Regions from separate parts of the Salmonella sp. HY31 genome, predicted to be linked through region 1. Evidence: predicted binding sites of a transcription regulator. Region 1 holds the regulator's gene; each other region holds the start of a gene.

Region 1 (4,195 bases):
GAGCGATACCGACCTCAAACGACACCGTCGCGGTACGCGGCGTCGCAAATAATGGCCCGACGGCCAGATAACAAACGGTCGCCAGCAGGAGGCCCGCCACTTTACCAATCGGCGTACTGAGGCTGTCTACGCCGCCGCCGACTTTCGCCAGCGCCACAACGGTAAGAACCGGTAGACCCACGGCGGTAATCAGAAAGCCAATAGCGGCTGTCCAGACGTGTTCACCCGCCTGCAAACCGACCATAGGAGGAAAAATAATATTGCCTGCGCCAACGAACAGCGCAAATGTCATAAAGCCCAGGGCGATGATATCGCGCGATTTTAACTGATGGGTCATAAAGTCTTACTGCCTGTGGATGGTGATGTTGTAAACATTAAAATTTTTGCCTTTCCCGGAGGATTATAAAGCGGCGTTTTTTATCAATTTCAGCGGGAAAAACTCCCGGACCGATGCGGCGAAGAATTGTTTTTCGATTTACCGCGCAAATGCAGCCGTAATGACAGCACCTGGAGCGCAATTTAAACGCTTATAACGTTTTAAAGCAAGGTGGGATCTAAAAACCAGATGAATATAGCGATATGAAATTTACAACCAGAATAAAACACCATTCTCATGAAAAAGTTATGGCTAATCATGCGAACAAAAAACCACCAGACGTTGAAAGTTTCAGCGCCCCCGCATTAACTGCAAAGAAAATAAGCCAGCATCCGCTGGCTTATGGAAAGTTATACTTACGAAAGGTAATTAGACGCTATTTTTGGCAATTAAACGTTCCGGCAGAACAAAGCTAAATCGCGTTCCTTTACCAGGCAAACTGTCGACTTCAAGGCGGCTTTCATGATGATTCAGCGCATGTTTCACAATCGCCAACCCCAGGCCGCTGCCGCCCGTTTGACGCGAACGCGCTTTATCGACACGGTAGAAGCGTTCGGTCAGACGAGGAATATGCTCAGCGGCAATCCCCGGACCGTTATCTTGTATGCAAAACTCAGCGCCATGCGCGACATGTCGCCAGCTCACCGTAATATGCGTTCCCGCCGGCGTATGGTTTACCGCGTTATACACCAGGTTTGAGATCGCGCTGCGTAGCTGCTCTTCGTTGCCCAAAACGCTAAGACTATCGTCGACCTCAAACGTAAAGGTATGCTTCTGCTGGCTGAGCGTCTGCGCTTCACGCTCCACGATCCGCAGCATCATCGGTACATCCACTTTTTCATTTAATAACAGCGCCGGGGCCGCCTCAATTTTAGACAACGTAAGCAATTGTTTTACCAGCCCTTCCATACGATACGTTTGCTCGCGCATCGTATGCAGCGCTTTCTCTCGCGTCGCCCCCTCCAGCGCCTGTTCCTGCATCATTTCCAGATAGCCTTGCAATACCGTCAATGGCGTACGCAACTCATGGCTAACGTTGGCGAAAAAGTTACGCCTGGCGCCTTCAAGCTGATGCATTTGCGTCACATCGCGCGCCACCATCAGGAGTTGTTTATCGGTATAAGGCATGACACGGATCTCCAGGTGCCGCCCGGTATTCAGCACCAGATGAAGCGGACGGGTGAAATCACGCGTTTTTAAATACTGGGTAAACTCCGGGTAACGCAGCAGATTGAGAATATTCTGCCCGCTGTCATCCGGCCAGCGTAGCCCCAGTATCTGTTGCGCCAAACCGTTACACCAAAAAATGCCGCCCTCTTCTGTGGTCAGTACCACTGCATCAGGCAGCGACTCCGCGCCGCTGCGAAAACGTTTAATCAGGTTCCCCAGCTCGCGGCGGCGCTTCTTATTTCGCAACTGCATCTGGTGTAAACCGTATAACAGCGGCTCCCAACTTCCCCGTCCCGGCGGCGGCGTCATACTTCTGTCGACCCACAGCCACCAGGAGAGGCGCAATAAATTCCAGAAATGCCAGGCAAGCAGTCCCGTCACCGCCGCCAGTAAAAACCACGGCAGATAACCAAAAAAAGCGCTAAGGATAAGCGCGGGGATGCAACAGAGCACCAACTCCAGCACCAGCCTTTTCCATGACAGCCGTTCCAGCACGCGTCATACTCCCTCAAGAATGGAAAGCCTTCTCCGCCAGAAGCCTGTGATCTACTGGCGGAAAAGGCATTAAAAGCGGGTCGAAAAACGATACCCTGTCCCGCGTACCGTTTGCACCATCCGGTCGTGGCCGCTGTGCTCCAGCGCCTTACGCAAACGGCGAATATGCACGTCGACCGTCCGGTCTTCAACGTACACATTGGTGCCCCAGACATGGTTGAGTAGCTGTTCGCGACTATAAACCCGTTCCGGATGCGTCATAAAGAAATGGAGTAATTTAAATTCGGTCGGCCCCATATCCAGTGGGCTGTCGCCGGTCATCACGCGATGAGAGCCAGGATCAAGGCTCAGTCCCTGCATCTCGATCACCTCTTCGACCGCCATCGGTGAGATACGCCGCATAACGGCCTTAATGCGCGCCACCAACTCCTTGGGGGAAAACGGCTTGGTAATGTAATCGTCGGCGCCGGTTTCCAGCCCGCGCACGCGATCTTCTTCCTCACCTCTCGCCGTCAGCATAACCACAGGAATATCCCGGGTCATGGCTTCACGTTTGAGATGTTTAATAAACTGTAACCCAGACCCGCCGGGCAACATCCAGTCAAGAAGGATGAGATCCGGCCAGGGTTCATTAAGTTTATTCACCGCACTGTCATAATCTTCGGCTTCTACGGGCTGAAAGCCATTTTGTTCGAGCACGAAGCACACCATTTCACGGATCGGCGCCTCATCTTCTACGACCAGAATACGTCTCGCCATAATTTGCCCTGTTAGTCGTTAGTTATCAATGCCGCGCCATTATGCGTCAGATTTATGACAGATTTATGAAAAAAAGGGGTGGTATTGACAGCATGTTGATGATTTATGACACCGTTGAAACATTGCATTACCGTCTACTGGCGGTAAATTGCGCCCAAAAATGGAGGGGATGACGTGTATAATCCCGTTCACGCTTTTTTTGCATGGAACTATTATGCGCATCCTCCATACCTCTGACTGGCATCTGGGACAAAATTTCTACAGTAAAAGCCGCGCCGCGGAGCATCAGGCTTTTCTGGACTGGCTGCTGGAGACCGCGCAGTCCCATCAGGTGGATGCCATTATTGTCGCAGGCGATATTTTTGATACCGGTTCGCCGCCAAGCTATGCCCGAGAACTTTATAACCGTTTTGTCGTTAATTTACAGCAAACAGGCTGTCATTTAGTGGTGCTGGCCGGTAATCATGATTCCGTTGCCACGCTTAACGAGTCACGCGAAATTCTGGCGTTTCTCAATACAACCGTGATCGCCAGCGCGGGCTATGCGCCGCAACTACTTCATCGCCGCGATGGTTCTCCCGGCGCCGTACTGTGCCCCATTCCCTTTTTGCGCCCGCGCGACATTATTACCAGCCAGGCGGGGTTGTCCGGCAGCGAGAAACAGCAGCAACTCCTTCATGCGATTGCCGATTATTATCAACAGCAGTACCAGGAAGCGTGCCTGCTACGCGGCGAACGGAAGTTGCCGGTTATCGCGACGGGGCATTTAACCACCGTCGGCGCCAGCAAAAGCGATGCGGTACGCGACATTTATATCGGTACGCTGGATGCCTTTCCGGCGGAGCATTTCCCACCAGCGGATTATATCGCATTGGGACACATTCACCGCGCGCAATGTGTCGGCGGCACAGAGCATATCCGCTATTGCGGCTCCCCCATCGCCCTCAGCTTTGATGAGTGCGGCAAAAGCAAATGCGTGCATCTGGTGACCTTCGACCAGGGGAAATGGCAAAGTACCGAAAGTCTGGCCATCCCCGTTAGCCAACCATTGGCGGTTTTAAAAGGCGACCTGGCGTCAATTACCGAACAGCTTGAGCAGTGGCGCGGCATTGAGCAATCGCCCTCCGTCTGGCTGGATATTGAAATCACCAGCGATGATTATCTACATGATATACAAAGAAAAATACAGACATTAACGGAGTCGCTACCGGTAGAAGTATTACTGGTGCGTCGTAGCCGCGAACAGCGTGAACGCTCGCTGGCGAACGAACGGCGGGAAACATTAAGCGAGCTTAGCGTGGAGGAGGTTTTTGCGCGGCGGCTGGCGCTGGAAGCGTTAGATACCCCGCAGCGCGAGCGCCTGAATCAGCTCTTTTCCAGCACGCTCTACGCGTT
Region 2 (4,195 bases), 370 kb from region 1:
GCAGGTTAATCCCCACCAGAACGTCAAACTCGCCCAGACGCAAATCGCGGATGATTTCCATGCGCTCCACGGTATCAATATCCGAGTGCAGGTAACGCACGCGCTCGCCGTGCTCTTCCAGATATTCGGTCAAATCTTCCGCCATCCGTTTGGTGAGCGTAGTGACAAGGACGCGTTCATTAATGACCGCACGTTGACGGATTTCGGAAAGCAGATCGTCCACCTGGGTTGCCACCGGACGCACTTCAATGATCGGGTCCAACAGCCCGGTCGGTCGCACGACCTGATCCACCACCTCATCACCAGATTTCTCCAGCTCATAGTTGCCAGGCGTGGCGGAAACATAGATGGTTTGCGGCACCAAGGCTTCAAACTCTTCAAACTTCAGCGGACGGTTATCCAACGCCGAAGGCAGACGGAAGCCATACTCGACCAGCGTCTCTTTGCGCGCCCGGTCGCCGCGATACATGCCGCCTATCTGCGGGATCGTGACGTGGGACTCATCCACTACCAGCAGTCCATCGGCGGGCAGATAATCGAACAAGGTTGGCGGCGGTTCGCCCGGCCCACGACCCGACAGGAAGCGGGAATAGTTTTCAATGCCTGAGCAGTAGCCCAGCTCGTTCATCATCTCTAAATCGAACTGCGTGCGCTGGCTTAATCGCTGCTCTTCAAGCAGCTTATTATTCGCCAACAGGACCTTACGCCTGTCCGCCAGCTCATCTTTTATCTCTTCCATCGCCTGCAGAATACGCTCGCGCGGCGTCACGTAGTGCGTTTTGGGATAGATGGTATAACGTGGCACCGTTGACTCTACCTGCCCGGTTAACGGGTCAAACAGCGACAGACGTTCCACTTCTTCATCAAACAGCTCAACGCGTAGCGCAATGTCGTCAGATTCAGCCGGGAAGATGTCGATCACTTCGCCGCGCACGCGAAAGGTGCCGCGCTGAAAAGCTTGATCGTTACGGGTGTATTGCAATTCCGCCAGCCGACGCAAAATTGCACGCTGGTCAATCAGCATTCCGACCGTCAGATGCAGCATCATTTTCAGATAGAGATCCGGATCGCCCAGCCCGTAAATAGCGGACACGGAAGCCACCACCACGACATCGCGTCGCTCAAGCAGAGCTTTCGTTGCCGACAACCGCATTTGCTCAATATGTTCGTTTACCGAAGCGTCTTTTTCGATAAACGTATCCGAACTTGGCACATACGCTTCCGGCTGATAGTAGTCATAGTAGGAGACGAAATACTCCACCGCGTTTTCCGGGAAAAACTCTTTCATTTCGCCGTAGAGCTGCGCCGCCAGGGTTTTATTGGGCGCAAGCACCATCGTTGGCCGCTGCAAGTCAGCAATGACGTTGGCAATGGTGAATGTCTTCCCGGAGCCGGTTACGCCCAATAGCGTCTGATGCGCCAGCCCGTCCTCCAGTCCCTCTTCCAGGCGACGTATAGCGTCCGGCTGATCGCCAGAAGGTTTAAAAGCGGAATTCAGTTTGAACGGTTTACTCATGGGCGGCTACCTGAAGGTGTGAGCGGGCAGGTGTATAATTTTACTCCTGGCGGTGAATATTGCCAATAAAAAATACTGGATGAAAAAACAGTAACACTTTAATGTATAGTGGCTATCGGCAAATAACCCACGCCGTCGCGAGGCAAAATGTAGACAGTCGCGGAATAAAATTCCAGCAGCATGCGGTTATCCCCAGACCAGAGTCTTTTTTAACATTTGTCAAGACGTATGATGAAAGTTTTATGTCAATGCCTCCCCCTTCCTTTACAACCATTGATTTTATATAACTCGCTGTCTAAAAAGGGATATTTTCTCAAGCCGTCTTTCGCGCCAATTTAGTCGCAGGCCGCGTCGCCTCTCGCTTACGTTGTGTTTTCTAACTCTAATACACAAGGTTATCCACAGGAATAGTGGATAACTGCTTCCAGCCCGTATCCCCTGCCGCCTGGCAAAATCAGCGCCGGACGTTTTCGCCGGGCGATAAAAAAAAATTATCGCTATTTTTGGCTGATTATTGGCTAACGTAGCGGGAAAAACTGATGCGTACACGCTCACATTTTGCACATTTTTATCAGGATGAAGCCAGGAGGGTCTGGCGAAAGAACAGCAGGATCGTCTGATCCTGCAAGAAGGCGGTTTTTAAGCGAGGTTATGACCGCTCCAGGGGGCTAAGATCAAGATACTGTCCTGTTGCAGCCTGAGAGGGGGAAACGCCCAGCCACGGAATTTCCCCTAATAGCGGGGCCGGTATGACGCGGCGAAGCGTAGCGAGATATTCACTATGACGCGCGCCCGGCGGCTGTACGTCGTTGGCTATCCATCCGGCAAGCGGCAACCCGGCCTGTTTTACCGCCAGCGCCGTCAGCATGGCGTGATTAATACAGCCCAGCTTGACGCCAACGACCAGAATCACCGGCAACCGCTCCGCCTGTACCCAGTCGGCAAACGTCAGTGTGGCAGAGAGCGGCGTAAACCAGCCGCCTGCCCCTTCTGTCAACACCCAATCTGCCTGCGCCTCCAGCGTTCGCAATCCGCGTGATAACACCGCCGCCTCTATCGTCCGGCCTTCGTCGGCGCTAACGATGTGGGGAGAGGTAGGCTCGGCAAAAGTATAAGGATTGATAGCAGAATAAGGTTGCGGCAGGCTGCTGTTACGCTGCAAGGCCAACGCATCGCTATTGCGTAGCCCGTCGGTTGTCATTTCGCTGCCGGAAGCGACGGGCTTATAGCCTACGGTTTGATAACCTAACTGCGTTGCGGCCTGCAATAAGGCGCAACTGGCGACCGTTTTACCGACTTCGGTATCAGTACCGGTGACGAAATAGCGTTTAGTCACGTTCAATCACTCCCATAAAAAGATGGTACGTCAGCGGATATTTCCCCTGCCGCTGCGGCCATGCCAACTGAATTTTTCTAAGCCGGGCGCGGGTTAACACATCAGACTCCCGCCCTTCATGAAGATGAGTGGCGCCAATTCCTTTGAGCGAGCGCATCGCGCTCAGGGCATCCTCAAACCACAATGTCATCGCCTGAGTATGACGATACGCCCGCCAGCCGCGTAGCGCGTGGTCAATTGCCTCTTCCGGCAAAAAGCTATTCGCGTGAGCGCGATTATCGACGGCCTGCCATGCCTGACGCAGTTCCGGCAACGATCCCTGGCACAACGTGGTAAATGCCACCACGCCGCCGGGCCGTACGACCCGGTACAACTCGCTCAACGCGTCGCGTAAATCACCGCACCACTGGACCGCCAGGTTGCTCCAGGCCAGGTCAAAAATGCCGGCGTCATGGGGAATCGCTTCGATATCCGCCAGCAAATAGTGATGCGCCGCCTTACGATCGCGCGCCTGTTGCAGCATCGGCAGCGAAAGATCCAGGGCAGTCACTTCGCTCCCCCGTTCACGCCAGTAACGGCTCATACGTCCGGGGCCACAGCCTGCGTCCAATACACTGGCAAAGTGACGGCCTGCCAACAGCGTCAGCAGCGCATCCGCGCTGTGTTGCTGCAAAGAGGCGTGCTGTTCATATTGCGATGCGGCCCGGCCAAACGCCGCCGCAATAGCCTGCTTATTCACCTGCGCCATGCAGCACCTCCAGCAGACGATCAATATCGCACGCTTCATGCGCCTGCGTTAACGTTAAGCGCAGGCGCGCCGTACCGACAGGCACCGTCGGCGGGCGAATCGCCGTCGCCCAGCATCCTTGTCGACGCAGCGCCTCCGCCAGGCGCAGCGCGCGGCTGTTATCGCCCACCATTAACGGCTGGATGGCACTATGGGCATTCAGTAGCGTAAATCGGGACGCGTTAACGCCCGCCCGAAAGCGCTGAACCAGAGCGGCGAGTTTTTCGCGCCGTTCACAACCTTCATCGCTACGGATCACGGCCAGCGAGGCGCTTAACGCCTGCGCCTGCGCGGGGGGCATACTGGTGCTGTAAACCAGATGACGGGCGAATTGCAGCAGATAATCCGCGACGCTTTCCGAACAGAGCACCGCGGCGCCGCTGACGCCAAATCCTTTACCGAAAGTCACCACCAGCAACTCAGGCTTCACCCCCTGTTGCCAGCAGGTGCCCCGCCCCTCATCGCCAGTCACGCCGATGCCGTGCGCATCATCAACCAACAGCCAGGCATGATGCTTGTGGGCAATGTGCTGGATTTCCGCCAGCGGCGCGCTATC
Region 3 (4,195 bases), 1.5 Mb from region 1:
TTGGCGTGGGCGAACGTATCGAGGATTTGCGTCCGTTTAAGGCGGACGATTTTATTGAGGCACTTTTTGCCCGAGAGGATTAACAATGATTCGCTTTGAACATGTCAGCAAGGCCTATCTCGGCGGGAGACAAGCGCTGCAGGGAGTGACATTCCATATGCGGCCAGGCGAGATGGCGTTTCTGACCGGCCACTCCGGCGCGGGGAAAAGTACCCTGCTGAAGCTAATCTGTGGGATTGAGCGGCCCAGCGCCGGCAAAATCTTCTTCAGCGGGCATGATATTACGCGCCTGAAAAACCGCGAAGTGCCGTTTTTGCGCCGCCAGATTGGGATGATTTTCCAGGATCACCATCTGCTGATGGATCGCACGGTCTATGACAATGTGGCGATACCGTTAATCATTGCCGGTGCCAGCGGCGATGATATCCGTCGTCGTGTGTCGGCGGCGCTGGATAAGGTTGGACTACTGGACAAAGCGAGAAACTTCCCGATTCAACTCTCCGGAGGCGAACAACAGCGCGTGGGCATCGCCCGCGCGGTGGTCAATAAGCCAGCGGTATTGCTGGCGGATGAACCGACCGGGAACCTGGACGACGCGTTGTCGGAAGGGATTTTACGTCTGTTTGAAGAGTTTAACCGCGTAGGGGTGACGGTACTGATGGCGACGCACGATATTGGACTTATCTCCCGTCGTTCCTATAGGCAGCTCGTCCTGAGCGATGGACATCTGCATGGAGGCCTGGCCAATGAATAGGCGCGACGCGATTAACCAAATCAGGCAGTTCGGCGGACGGTTGGATCGACTGCGTAAGTCTCGCGGCGGAACAGGCGGCGGGCGCAACGCGCCAGGACGCCAGAAGCCGACGCCGAAACCGAACTCACGTAAAACGAACGTCTTTAATGAGCAGGTGCGCTATGCCTGGCACGGCGCGCTGCAGGATCTGAAAAGCAAACCGCTGGCGACGTTTCTGACGGTGATGGTGATCGCCATCTCCCTGACGCTGCCCAGCGTCTGTTACATGGTCTATAAGAACGTCAACCAGGCGGCGACTCAGTATTATCCGTCGCCGCAGATCACCGTTTATCTGCAAAAAACGCTGGATGATGATGCGGCGGCGCGGGTCGTTGGGCAGCTTCAGGCCGAGCAGGGCGTTGAGAAGGTCAACTACCTGTCCCGTGAGGACGCGCTGGGAGAATTCCGCAACTGGTCGGGTTTTGGCGGCGCGCTGGATATGCTGGAAGAGAACCCGCTACCGGCGGTGGCGGTGGTGATCCCCAAGCTGGACTTTCAAAGTACCGCCTCGCTTAATACGCTGCGCGACCGTATCTCGCAGATTAACGGCATTGACGAAGTCCGCATGGATGATAGCTGGTTTGCGCGCCTGGCGGCGCTCACCGGGCTGGTGGGCCGTGTGTCGGCGATGATCGGCGTGCTGATGGTCGCGGCGGTCTTCCTCGTTATCGGCAACAGCGTGCGTCTGAGCATTTTTGCCCGTCGCGACACCATTAACGTGCAAAAGCTGATTGGCGCGACCGATGGCTTTATCCTGCGTCCGTTCCTCTACGGCGGCGCGTTGCTCGGTTTTTCCGGCGCGTTTCTTTCACTGATATTGTCTGAAATTTTGGTGATGCGTTTATCATCGGCGGTGACTGAAGTGGCGCAGGTCTTCGGCACGAAGTTTGATCTCAATGGCTTATCGTTCGATGAGTGCCTGTTGCTGCTGCTGGTCTGTTCCATGATTGGCTGGATCGCCGCCTGGTTGGCCACGGTGCAACATTTACGTCACTTTACTCCCGATTGATAAAATCGTGGTATAATCTTTCCCTGCAATGGGCTTCCGTTCGCAGGGAAAGAGTCCCTGTTGTCTCTTCCCCGCGCGTCATCTTTATGTCACAAGATTTGTGCAAATTATGCACAGTGTTACATTGAACTTGTGGATAAAATCACTGTCTGATAAAAGAGTGGGTGATATTCTCGTTGCTCATCGGCTTTGGCACGGTTGTTGCTCGCTGACGGTGCCAGGCAATACTGATTGAGAGGATTTGAATGACCAAAGAAATGCAAAATTTAGCTTTAGCCCCTGTTGGCAACCTGGAATCTTATATCCGGGCGGCGAACGCGTGGCCGATGTTATCGGCTGACGAGGAGCGGGCATTGGCTGAAAGGCTGCATTACCAGGGCGATCTGGAAGCAGCTAAAACGCTGATCCTGTCTCACCTGCGCTTTGTTGTTCATATTGCTCGTAACTATGCGGGCTATGGTCTGCCGCAGGCGGATTTGATCCAGGAAGGCAACATCGGCCTGATGAAAGCCGTACGTCGTTTTAACCCGGAAGTAGGCGTGCGCCTGGTTTCCTTCGCCGTACACTGGATTAAAGCAGAAATTCACGAATACGTGCTGCGTAACTGGCGTATCGTTAAAGTCGCAACCACGAAAGCGCAGCGTAAGCTGTTCTTTAATCTGCGTAAAACCAAGCAGCGTCTGGGCTGGTTTAATCAGGATGAGGTTGAAATGGTGGCGCGCGAACTGGGTGTTTCCAGTAAAGACGTGCGTGAGATGGAGTCGCGTATGGCGGCGCAGGACATGACGTTTGACATGTCTTCGGACGATGAGTCCGACAGCCAGCCAATGGCGCCGGTGCTGTATCTGCAGGATAAATCGTCTAACTTTGCCGACGGCATTGAAGACGATAACTGGGAAGAGCAGGCCGCCAACCGACTGACCGATGCGATGCAGGGGCTCGACGAGCGTAGCCAGGATATTATCCGCGCTCGCTGGCTGGACGAAGACAATAAGTCTACGTTGCAGGAGCTGGCCGATCGTTACGGCGTCTCCGCTGAGCGTGTGCGCCAGCTTGAAAAGAACGCCATGAAAAAGCTTCGCGCCGCGATCGAAGCGTAACTTCCCCTTCACGACCCGTAAAACCCTGGATGTAAATCCGGGGTTTTTTTGTTTTTATCATTGAGTTCGCTCACCCTGTCATTAAATTGTTATTCAATTGTCAAATTAACTATTCAAAAACTATCAAAATCGGGTATGTTTTAGCAGAGTATGCTGCTAAAGCACGAGCGGTAGGCCAATAATCGAAATAAAGTGCTGAACAATAACATCACAACACACGTAACAACCAGAAGAATGGGGATTATCAGGATGAATATGAAGGGTAAAACGTTATTGGCAGGATGTATCGCCCTGTCGTTAAGCCATATGGCATTCGCAGACGACATTAAAGTCGCGGTTGTCGGCGCGATGTCCGGTCCGGTGGCGCAGTATGGCGACCAGGAATTTACCGGTGCGGAACAGGCGATTGCCGATATCAATGCGAAAGGCGGTATTAAAGGCGATAAGCTCGTCGCGGTGAAATATGACGACGCCTGTGACCCGAAGCAGGCAGTAGCTGTCGCTAACAAAGTGGTGAACGACGGCATCAGGTATGTTATCGGTCACTTATGCTCCTCTTCCACACAGCCAGCGTCTGATATCTACGAAGACGAAGGCATCCTGATGATAACCCCGGCAGCGACCGCGCCGGAGCTGACCGCGCGCGGCTATAACCTGATCCTGCGCACGACCGGTCTGGACTCTGACCAGGGACCAACGGCGGCAAAGTATATTCTGGAGAAGGTAAAACCGCAGCGTATCACGATTATCCACGATAAGCAGCAGTACGGCGAAGGGCTGGCGCGCGCGGTGCAGGACGGTCTGAAGAAAGGCGGCGCTAACGTCGTGTTCTTTGATGGTATTACCGCCGGTGAAAAAGATTTCTCCACTCTGGTAGCGCGTCTGAAAAAAGAAAATATCGACTTTGTCTACTACGGCGGTTATCACCCGGAAATGGGGCAGATTTTACGCCAGTCTCGCGCCGCAGGGCTGAAAACCCAGTTTATGGGGCCGGAGGGGGTGGCGAATGTCTCGCTGTCTAACATCGCCGGAGAGTCTGCCGAAGGGATGCTGGTCACCAAACCGAAGAACTACGATCAGGTCCCGGCGAACAAACCGATTGTGGACGCCATCAAAGCGAAGAAACAAGATCCTAGCGGCGCGTTTGTCTGGACAACCTATGCGGCGTTGCAATCATTGCAGGCGGGTTTGAATCAGTCTGACGATCCGGCGGAAATCGCCAAATACCTGAAAGGCGCCACGGTCGACACCGTAATGGGACCGCTGTCGTGGGATGAGAAAGGCGATCTGAAA

The links. Region 1 encodes PhoB, which activates phosphate uptake and scavenging genes when phosphate is short. Its sites were predicted from a motif close to CTGTCATAAAACTGNCNNAT; they were not measured.
Region 2: uvrB (excinuclease ABC subunit UvrB) is a predicted target of PhoB. The motif match lies at 1,746-1,765, and genes of this name have one in related genera.
Region 3: rpoH (RNA polymerase sigma factor RpoH) is a predicted target of PhoB. The motif match lies at 1,876-1,895, and genes of this name have one in related genera.

Annotation. Positions count from the first base shown of each region.
Region 1 covers NZ_CP170479.1:3,561,511-3,565,705, forward strand. Annotated here, with positions in the region: gene brnQ (branched-chain amino acid transporter carrier protein BrnQ) at 1-337, opposite strand, end outside; gene phoR (phosphate regulon sensor histidine kinase PhoR) at 746-2,041, opposite strand; gene phoB (phosphate response regulator transcription factor PhoB) at 2,111-2,800, opposite strand; gene sbcD (exonuclease subunit SbcD) at 3,015-4,195, shown strand, end outside.
Region 2 covers NZ_CP170479.1:3,192,010-3,196,204, forward strand. Annotated here, with positions in the region: gene uvrB (excinuclease ABC subunit UvrB) at 1-1,516, opposite strand, end outside; gene bioD (dethiobiotin synthase) at 2,166-2,852, opposite strand; gene bioC (malonyl-ACP O-methyltransferase BioC) at 2,845-3,600, opposite strand; gene bioF (8-amino-7-oxononanoate synthase) at 3,584-4,195, opposite strand, start outside.
Region 3 covers NZ_CP170479.1:274,983-279,177, forward strand. Annotated here, with positions in the region: gene ftsY (signal recognition particle-docking protein FtsY) at 1-83, shown strand, start outside; gene ftsE (cell division ATP-binding protein FtsE) at 86-754, shown strand; gene ftsX (permease-like cell division protein FtsX) at 747-1,802, shown strand; gene rpoH (RNA polymerase sigma factor RpoH) at 2,048-2,902, shown strand; gene ACE15A_RS01280 (branched-chain amino acid ABC transporter substrate-binding protein) at 3,152-4,195, shown strand, end outside.